One region of the Herbidospora sp. NBRC 101105 genome, then DNA from elsewhere that is predicted to be linked to it. Evidence: riboswitches for the same ligand, from Rfam matches in the RefSeq annotation. Region 1 holds a riboswitch; each other region holds the start of a gene.
What was found. A riboswitch is a leader RNA that binds a small molecule or an ion and turns the genes downstream of it on or off. The one in region 1 is predicted to bind thiamine pyrophosphate.
Positions count from the first base shown of each region.

Region 2: it holds a riboswitch for thiamine pyrophosphate, as region 1 does, so the genes downstream of both, QSK34_RS22990 (purine-cytosine permease family protein) here and thiO (glycine oxidase ThiO) in region 1, are expected to answer to the same signal.
Region 3: it holds a riboswitch for thiamine pyrophosphate, as region 1 does, so the genes downstream of both, tenA (thiaminase II) here and thiO (glycine oxidase ThiO) in region 1, are expected to answer to the same signal.

Region 1 covers NZ_BSSX01000001.1:657,993-661,260, reverse strand. Annotated here, with positions in the region: gene thiE (thiamine phosphate synthase) at 1-111, opposite strand, end outside; gene QSK34_RS03025 (Rv2175c family DNA-binding protein) at 136-510, opposite strand; gene QSK34_RS03020 (NAD(P)/FAD-dependent oxidoreductase) at 554-1,723, opposite strand; TPP riboswitch at 1,848-1,962, shown strand; gene thiO (glycine oxidase ThiO) at 1,952-2,998, shown strand; gene thiS (sulfur carrier protein ThiS) at 2,999-3,199, shown strand; gene QSK34_RS03005 (thiazole synthase) at 3,205-3,268, shown strand, end outside.
Region 2 covers NZ_BSSX01000005.1:505,160-508,427, reverse strand. Annotated here, with positions in the region: gene QSK34_RS23000 (ThuA domain-containing protein) at 1-1,348, shown strand, start outside; gene QSK34_RS22995 (hypothetical protein) at 1,421-1,879, shown strand; TPP riboswitch at 1,952-2,063, shown strand; gene QSK34_RS22990 (purine-cytosine permease family protein) at 2,055-3,268, shown strand, end outside.
Region 3 covers NZ_BSSX01000001.1:1,947,098-1,950,365, reverse strand. Annotated here, with positions in the region: gene QSK34_RS08610 (GlxA family transcriptional regulator) at 1-880, opposite strand, end outside; gene QSK34_RS08605 (DUF6010 family protein) at 1,001-1,432, shown strand; gene tenA (thiaminase II) at 1,378-2,064, opposite strand; TPP riboswitch at 2,060-2,170, opposite strand; gene QSK34_RS08595 (ATP-binding protein) at 2,207-3,268, opposite strand, start outside.

The sequences.
Region 1 (3,268 bases):
GCCGGAGAGCGCCGCGTCGAGGAACTCGACCAGGTCGCCGCGCTCCCGGCGGCCGTCGGTGCACAGATAGAGGCGTGAGTCGGCGAGTCTGCGCCGGGAGGAGTCGGTCACCCGACCCACGATGTCATGGGACGGCTAGAACCCGAGCGCCTGGGCCCTGCGCTTCACCTCGGTGTGGCGGCCGGCCTTGATGGCGTCGATCGGGGCGCCGGGCAGCGACTCGTCGGGGGTGAACAACCACCGGATCGACTCGACCTCGCTGTAGCCCGCGTCGGCGAGCACGGTCAGCGTGCCGGGGAGGCCCTTGATGACGTCGTCTCCGGCGATGAAGACCGCCGGGATCTGGGGCTCGCCACCGCCTCTGCGGGCGCCCACGAGCTTCTTGTCCTTGATGAGCTGCTTCGCCCTGCCGATGCTGAGCTGGAGCTTCTTCGCGACTTCCGAGAGAGGGAGCCACTCCCCCACGAGCTGGTCGGTGTCTCGGTCGATCTGCGCAACTGTAAGCGTCACGAATCCACCATTACCACACGTCCGCCACCATGAAACACCCGGTTTACGCCACGGTGCAGTCTCGAAGGGTAACGCTTGGGTCGGCGAGGCGGGCGGCGTCGAGCCTTTGCCGTCCTTCGACGAGACGTCGGCCTTGCACCAGATCGCGCGGTCTGTCGACGGTGAGGATCGCGGTCAGCCGGTGGTCGTGGGTGAGCCAGCAGGCGGCCCACTTGGCGTCGGTCTCGGGGTCGCCGCGCAGCACCAGGCGGGCGCCGTGGTGGTGGCCGGCGTACTGGACCATGCGGCCGAACTGCTCGGACCAGAAGTAGGGCACCGGGTCGTAGACGGCGTTCTCGCCCATCAGGGTCGCGGCGGCGACGTCGGGGGCGCCCAGGGCGGTGTCCCAGTGTTCGACGCGCATGCGGCGGCCGAAGCGGCGGCTGTACCAGTTGGCGCAGTCGCCGACGGCGACGACGTTGGGCACGAAGCTGCGCAGGTGCTCGTCGACCAGGACGCCGTTGTCGAGCTCCACGCCGGAGCCGTCGAGCCAGGCGACGTTGGGGCGCACGCCCACGCCGGTGACCACGACGTCGGCCTCGATGCGGCCGCCGTCCATCAGGGTCAGGCCGTCGGGGTCGACGGTTCCCACGGGGGCGTCGAGGACGAGCTCGACGCCGGCCTCGGCGTACCAGGGGATCATGAAGCGGCCGATCGGCAGCGCCGCCGCGACCGGGGCGTCGGCGGCCTCGACGACCGTGACGCGGCAGCCCGCGCGGGCCGCCGCCGTGGCCACCTCGGCGCCGATCCAGCCCGCGCCGACGACGGCCACGCGGGCGCCCTCGACCAGCGTCTCGCGCAGGGCCAGGGCGTCGTCGATGGTGCGCAGGACGTGCTGGTGGCCCTCGCCGCGCAGCCGGACGGGCGTGGCGCCGGTCGCGACGACCAGGCCGTCGAAGGCGAGTTCGCCGTCGGTGGTCGACAGGACGCCGTCGTGGAGGCCCTTGGCGGCGGTGCCGAGCATGAGGCGGACGTCGAGCGCCTCCAGGTCGGAGTCGACCACCGTGGAGTCGGCGTCGCCGAGGAGGACCGCCTTCGACAGGGGCGGGCGGTCGTAGGGGCGATGGGGTTCCTCGCCGATGAGGGTGATCCGGCCCTGGTACCCGTGGGCCCGCAAAGCCTCGACACTCCGGACACCGGCCAGGCCGGCGCCCACCACCACGACGTGATCCACGAGTAGACCCTAGATTGCCGACGGGCCCACCCGCCAATGGAGATTCGGTAACGAATTGAGTAAGTAGCTCGCACAGCGCGGCTATTCCGTGTTGTGCGAATCAGATCAATTCGCATTACTCTGGACAAAGACGCGCGGGAGTCCGGCTGACCGGGCTGAGAGGGGAACTCCACAGGTTCCCGACCGCTATCGAACCTGATCCGGATCATGCCGGCGAAGGGAGCGCGGATGAACGCTTCAGACGTGTTCGTGATCGGCGGCGGCATCGCCGGCCTGTCGATCGCCTGGCGGGCCGCCACGCGGGGCCTCACCGTCACCCTGGCCGACCCCGACCCGGGGTCGCAGGCGACCCGTGCCTCCGCCGGCATGCTGGCGCCCGTCAGCGAGGTCACCTACACCGAGGAGCCGCTGCTGCGGCTCGGCCTCGCCTCGCTCGAACGCTGGCCCGCCTTCGCGGGCGAGCTGGAGGCCGCCGGCGGGATCCCCGTCGACCTGCGCGGCGACGGGACCGTCGAGGTCGCCTACGACGCCGACGACCTGGCCCAGCTCGACGAGCTGGCCGCGTTCGAGGAGAAGCTCGGGCTGCGCGTGGAGCGGCTGACCGGGCGGCAGTGCCGCCAGGCCGAGCCGATGCTCTCGCCCAACGTCCGGGGCGGCCTGCTGGCCCGCGACGACCTGTGGGTGAACCCGCGGCGGGTGGCCCAGGCGCTGCAGCAGGCGTTCCAGAACGCGGGCGGCCGGCTCGTCAGGGAGCGCGTCACCACGCTGGAGGGCCTGCCGGCCGACCACGTCGTGGTCGCGGCCGGGGCCTGGTCGCCGAGCCTCCTGCCCGGCCTGCCGATCCGGCCGGTCAAGGGGCAGATCCTGCGGCTGCGCGGCCCGCGCGGCCTCCTGGGCACGTGTGTACGCGGCACGGTCCGCGGCTCCGAGGTCTACCTGGTCCCCCGCGACGACGGCGAGATCGTGGTCGGCGCGACGATGGAGGAACTCGGGTTCGACACCCGGGTGACCGCCGGCGGGGTCTACGAGCTGCTGCGGGACGCCCGCGAGATCGTGCCGGGCATCACCGAGCTCGAACTGGCCGAGACGTTCGCCGGGCTGCGGCCCGGCACCCCCGACAACCTCCCCTACGTCGGCAGGCACGGCGACGTGTGGGTGGCGGCCGGTCACCACCGGGCGGGCGTGCTGCTCGCCCCGCTGACGGCCGACGCCGTCGTGGCCGGCCTCTTCGGCGAAGCCGATCTCATGCCCGAATGCACTCCGGCGAGGATCTAGATGCGCATCACCATCAACGGCGACCCCCACGACCTCGACGACGGGGCGACGGTCACGAAAGCCGTGCACAGACTGACGGCCCAGGCCACCGGGATCGCGGTGGCCGTCAACGACGAGGTGGTCAGCCGGGGCGCCTGGGACGCGACCGTGCTGGCCGACGGCGACCGGGTCGAAGTGCTCACCGCGGTCCAGGGAGGCTGAAGGACATGGACGATCCCCTGCTGATCGGCGGCGAGGAGTTCGGCTCGCGGCTCATCATGGGCACCGGCG
Region 2 (3,268 bases), on a different contig from region 1:
GGCCGTGCGGAACAACCGGCCCAAGTTCAAGATCCTGCTGTTCGGCAACCGTCCGGGCGCCTTCCGGCACGAGCACATCCCGCTGACGATGGCGATGATCCAGGACCTCGGCCGGGAGAACTCCTTCGACGTCGACGTCTACGACTACCTCAGCCCCGAGGTGTCCGTCGCGGGCAACCCGTTCGAGAGCGCCGAGCGCCTGTCCCAGTACGACGCCCTCGTCGGCGTCTCCAGCGTCGGCAACGACGTGTTCGTCACCAACCGGCCCTCGACGACGACCCCCGGGGCCACGGTCGACGAGCAGGCCGCGCTGCAGACCTACATCCGCAACGGCGGCGGCTTCGTGGCCATCCACGGCGCCACCGACTCCATGCACAACTGGGACTGGTACAAGAACCTGGTCGGCGGCGAGTTCGACAACCACGGCTCCAACGCCGGCGGCATCCAGAACACCTGCGGCGGCTGCGTCATCGGCGAACTGGTCACCGAGGACGACACCCACCCGGCCACCCGCCACTTCGCCAAGAAGATGACGGTCATGGACGAGCTCTACAACTGGCGGGGCTTCCTTCCCCGCGAGAAGGTGCACGTCCTGCAGACGCTGACCGAGTCGACCTACGTGAACGGCATCGGCAACAGCGCCGGCCGAATCGAGGGCGCCGACCACCCGATCTCGTGGTGCACCAACTACGACGGCGGGCGTTCCTTCACCCAGGCGCTGCTGCACAACTGGCAGAACACCGCCGACCCGATCTTCCAGAAGAACATCCTGGAGGGCATCAAGTGGGCCGCCGGGCAGTCCTCCGGCAACTGCTCCACCCACCTCGAGATGCGCGGGCTGGTCGCCGCCGGCGTGGCCGACGGTTCGGTCGACGCCGGTCTGGCCGCCACGCTGAACGGCGCGATCGACGCGTCGTACAACGCGTACCTGATCAAGGACTACGTCAAGGCCATGGAGCAGGCCAAGGTCGTGCGCCGGGAGGTCAAGGCCAACCTGCCCGGCCCGGACAACACCCCGATCCGCGAGCGGGCCAAGGAGCTCGCCGAGTGGATGAAGGTGCTCGCCGACGACGCCGTCGTCCTGCGGTTCCAGTCGGAGCCGGTGCCGGCCACCCACCGGGCCGGTGACGACGCGGTCTTCGCCGCGCCCGCCGAAGGCCAGAACGTCGCCTACCAGTGGCAGGTCAAGGCGCCGGGCGCGGCCGACTGGGCCGACGTGCCCGGCCAGACCTCGTTCGCGATCGCCGTGACCGCGACGCCGGAACTGGCCGGCTCGGAGTACCGGGTCCGCGCCTCGGACCCGACCGGCGCGATCGTCTCGCGTTCGGCGGTCCTGCGGGTCAACTGACCCGTCCCGTCTCACCGCCGGTGGCCCGAGTTCCTCGGGCCACCGGCCTCGCACCAAGCATGGAGTGAACCGATGCTCCGCCGTCTCATGGCGCCCGTGGCCGCGCTCGTCCTGTGCGCCGCGTGCGGCGCCCCGGCCGAATCCTCACCGGGGGCGGTCATTTGTGAATCGGGCCCGCGTACGTCCCTGGCCGGGCCCGGCGACACCGAGTGGCGCCACCCCGACCGGTCGTTCTACGCCCCGGCCGACCCGGATGTGCCCACTGGCGGCAGCCTGGAGCACCTGATCGTGCGGGACAACGCCCTGATCGTCCAGTACTCGCGGGAGCTGCCGCAGCCGTCGATCGACGAGATCCGCGACTGGGCGGCGATGCAGACCGCGACGGTGGCCGTGCCGGGACCGGCCGATCCCGTCATCCGCGCCACGCTCGCCTCGGCGGAGCTCACCTGCGACGGACTGGACCTGAACCAGCTCACTGAGCTGGCCCGCTCGCGGACATCGGGAGCGGCGACCGACCACGGCGACGAGTGACGGGGGTGGTCGAAGTGGGGCTCATGATGCATCATGTGGGAGCGAACCGGGGTTGATCCCGGTTTGCGACAACCTAAGAACCGCGGGAGCTCGGGCGTAACCGGGCTGAGAGGGCGACCAGCGTCGCCGACCGCATGAACCTGTCCGGGTAATGCCGGCGTAGGGAGCGTGTGTGATGACTGCCGTCGTCGACTCCGAAGCACCACTCACCCTCGACGAGGCTCCGCCGAAGACGCTCGGCCTGCTCGACCAGGGTGCCCTGTGGGCCAACCTCGGAGTGTCACTGCTCGGGTTCTCAGGAGCGATCGCACTCGTCAACCCTCTCGGCGACCGTCCGCTGAGCTTCGTCGCGGCCCTGACGGCCGCGGTGGCGGGCAGTCTCATCGGCACGGCCATGGTCGGCCTGTCGGCCATCCCGGGCACCCAGACGGGCGCTCCGGCGATGATGCTGCTCAGAGGGCTTTTCGGGGCGAGACTCTCCTATCTCCCGAGCGTGCTGAACATCATCCAGATGCTGGGCTGGGGGGCCTTCGAGCTCTGGGTCATCGCCCAGGGCGCCCAGGCCATCGCGGGCCAGTTCGGCGTCACCGTGCACTACGCGGTCTGGGTGGTCGTCGCCGGGGTGATCACCACGGCGCTCACGATCAAGCCGCTGGGGGCGGTGCGCATCCTGCGCAGGTACGTCACCGTCGGCGTGGTCCTGGCGATGATCTATTTCGCGTACGAGCTGATCTCCCGCGGGCCCTCGCTGGGAGCCGGGTCGTGGGAGGCGTTCACGCCGGCCGTCGACTACGTCATCGCGCTGAGCGTGTCGTGGGTGCCGCTGGCGGCCGACTTCTCGCGCTTCTCGAAGAGCTCGCGGGCGGCGTTCGGCGGGGTGGTCGGCGGTTACACGATCGCCCAGGTGGCCTGCCTGGCGCTGGGCATCGCGGCGCTGGCGCTGGTCGGGAACGACACGAACAAGGTGTGGGACCCGTTCGTCACCGCGTCGCTCGGGGCGGTCTTCTTCGGGATCCTGGTGCTGCGCGAGACCGACCAGTCGTTCGTGAACGTCTACTCGGTGACGATGTCGCTGCAGAACCTGCTGCCGAGGGTCGACCGGCGGGTGCTGTCCCTGATCATCGGGGTGCTGGTCACGCTGCTGGCGATCTTCGTGAGCGCGGACACGTACTCGGCGTTCCTGGGGATCATCGGGGCGGTGTTCGTGCCGATGTTCGCCGTGCTGGTGGTCGACTACTTCCTGCTCGGCGGTTCGCGCGGCTGGGACACCTCCGACCACGCGCCGTCGCGGTGGTCGATGACGGTGCCGTGGCTGCTCGGGTTCGCCACCTGGTGGATGCTCGGGGCGCTGCCCGACATCGGCTGGTGGGAGGCGATCTGGACGTCGGC
Region 3 (3,268 bases), 1.3 Mb from region 1:
CGCGGAAGGCCGCCGCCGACCCGAACCCGGACCGCGCCGCCACCCGCTCCACCCCCTCGTCGGTGCTCTCCAGCAGCAGCTGGGCCCGCCGCACCCGGGCCAGCAGCAGCCACTGCAGCGGGGTCGTCCCCGTCTGCTCGCGGAAGCGCCGGCTGAAGGTCCGCTCCCCCATCCCGGCCCGGCGCGCCAGCCGCGCCAGCGTCACCTCCCCGTCGAGGTTCTCCTCGATCCACGCCAGCACCGGCTCCAGCGACGACCCGCGCGGCACGGCCGGCGGGGCGTGCGGGACGAACTGCGCCTGCCCGCCCTCCCGTTCCAGCGGCACCACCGACAACCGCGCCGTCGCCGCCGCCACCGCCGACCCGAAGTCGCGCCGGACCAGGTGCAGGCACAGGTCGAGCCCGGCGGCGGCCCCGGCCGAGGTGAGGATCTGGCCGTTGTCGACGTACAGGACGCCGGGGTCCACCTCCACCTCGGGGAACGACCGGGCCAGCAGGCCGGCGGCGGCCCAGTGGGTGGTGGCGCGCAGCCCGTCGAGCAGCCCGGCCGCCGCTAGGGTGAAGGCGCCCGCGCAGATCGACACGATCCGGGTTCCGGCGGCCGCCGCCGCGCGCAACGCGTCGAGCACCTCCGCAGGCGGCGGGGGCGCGCCTTCCGAACATCCCGGGACGACGACCGTGCCCGCCTCCCGCAGCGCCGACAGGTCGTGCGGCGCGACGATGGCGAAGGCCTCCCCGGCCACCTGCGGGGCGGGGGCGCAGACCACCACCCGGTAGGGGCGGCTCCCGTCGGCCAGCCGGACCCGCCCGAACACCTCCACCGGCGTCGCCAGATCGGCCGCCACCACATGGTCCAGCGCCAGGACCGCCACCGTGTGCATTCCCCCACGCTAGTGCGGCGGGAACCCGGCGCTGATTGTCCGTTCACCCCCTGGGGCGGCCCCGCCCGGCCGCCCTACCGTGGCGCTGCCACCCAGAAACCGCCGAGAACGGAACCCCACATGGCCGTCGTCATGCCGATCGTCATCGGGCTGATCTGCGCCGCCCTGCTGTCGCTGATCCCCGAACCGCACCGCCGCCCGGTCAACGCCGTGCTCGTCGCCGGCGCGGGCGCCGCCTACCTGGGTGGCGGCGGGCTCGGCTACGCCGAGTTCCTGATGCCCGCCGTCATGACCTACGTCGCCTACCGGGGCCTGACGAACTGGAACTGGATCGGGATCGGCTGGTTGCTGCACACCGCCTGGGACGTCGTCCACCACCTCCAGGGCGCGCCGATCATCCCCTTCTTCGCCGACTCCAGCTTCGGCTGCGCCCTGTGCGACCCCGTCATCGCGGTGTGGTGCTTGGCGGGCGGGCCGTCGATCACCCGCCTGTGGCGTCACAGGGGCCAGGACTCCCGCCGCCAGGCCGCGTCCCAGAACATCCACTCGTAACGGGCCGTCGCCACGAAGTGCTCCGCCGCCCGCGCCCGCTGCGCCCCGGTCGCCTCCGCGCCCAGCCGGTCGGTCAGCGCCACCACCCGGCGCACGGTCTCCTGGAACTCCTCGTTCCCGTACGCCGCGATCCACCGCCGGTACAGGGGGTCGGGCGACGAGCGCGCCAGCAGGTCGGCCCCCACCCGCGCGTAGATCCAGTAACACGGCAGCACCGCCGCCAGCCCGTCGAGGAACGAACCGCCGTACACCGTGGCCAGCACGTAACTCGTGTACGCCCGCGTCGTCGGCCCCACCGGCTGGGCCGCCGCCTCCTCGGCCGACCCGCCCAGGTCGGCCATGAACGCGGCGTGCATCTCCCGCTCGGCCGCGATCGCCCCCACCGCGTCGCCGGCGAACGCGCGGGTGACCTCCTCGTCGGGCGCCCTGGCCGCGCACACCGCCAGCGCGCGGGCGTAGTCGCGCAGATAGTGGGAGTCCTGGACGACGAAGTGCCGGAACGCCTCCCTGGGCAGCGTCCCGTCGACGAGCCCGGTGATGAACGGATGACGGAGGATCGCCTGGTAGACGGGGTCGACGGCGTCCCACAACCCGTCGCTGAACGTGGTGAGGGACGTCGGCTGATACGTCATGGTGAGACCTTCTCCCTACGCCGGCATGACCCGGTCAGGTTCAAGCGGTCTGCGGCCGTCCAGCCGCACTCTCAGCCCGGTACGCCGGGCTCCCGCGATGTCATGATCAACCTAACCGACACGCCGCCCGCCGCAAAGAGGGTCAGCCGATGACGTCCCTCACCCACCCCAGGCTCACCAGACCACTCCCCGCCCCCGCCAGCTCCCCCGCCGCCGGCCGCAACGCCTCCCGCGCCCGATCGAACACGACGCCGTCGCCCCGCGCGCGGGCGGCCGTCGCCAGCAACGTCCACAACGCCTCGGCCAGCAGGTCGCCCGGCGGATCGGGCACCGCGCCCAGATCGGCGTCCGGCCGCAGAACCGGACGCACCCACGGCTCGAACGGGCCGTACACCCCCGGATCGGCCGGCTCGGGCGCACGGCCGTGCCGGAGCCGCAGGCACAACGACGCCAGCGCCGGCAACCCCTCGCTCAACCCGGGCATCCCCGCGCCCTCCAGCAGCCCGGCCGCCTCCCGGTAGGCCGCCTCCTTGGCCGCGAACGCCGCCGCCGGATCCTCCGCCCGCCGCAGCGCCCGGTACCAGGCCGTGAACACCGACGTCAGCGGCCGGTCGTGCCGCACCGCCAGCACGTCGAGACGCGCCGCCTGCCCGTCTGCCCCGGCGAAGTCGCCGACCGCGCACACCGACTGCAGACCGATCAGCCGGCCGAGGATCTCGTAGTTCGCCAGACCGTGGCGGGCCGCCACCTCGACGATCTCGGCCCCGATCCGGGCCCGCCGCCCCGACAGGCCGGTGCGCCCGAACTCCTGCATGTAGGCGCCGTTCAGCGCGAACACCAGCAGCACCGGGTCCTCCAGCCCGCGCGCGATCTCCACCGCCTCGGCCGCCGCCGCGCGTGCCCGCCCCGACCCCCCGCCCCGCGACTCCACCGCGATCGTGGCCAGCAGCCGCGCCCGCGTCGCCGGCGCCGCCCCGGCCGCCAGCCGGTCGAGCGTGCGCGCCGCCGCGCCGACCACCCGCGCGGCCTGCGCCGGGTCGTCGGACCGCGTCCAGATCGCCGGTACGTCGTAGGCGCCGATCACCCGCGCCACCAGTTCGGCGTCACCCAGCTCCTCGGCCGCCTCGACCGCCGCCGCCCGATGCTCCCGCGCCGCCACCAGGCCCTCGCCGCCGGTCACCGCCAGGCCGCGCATCAGCCCGAC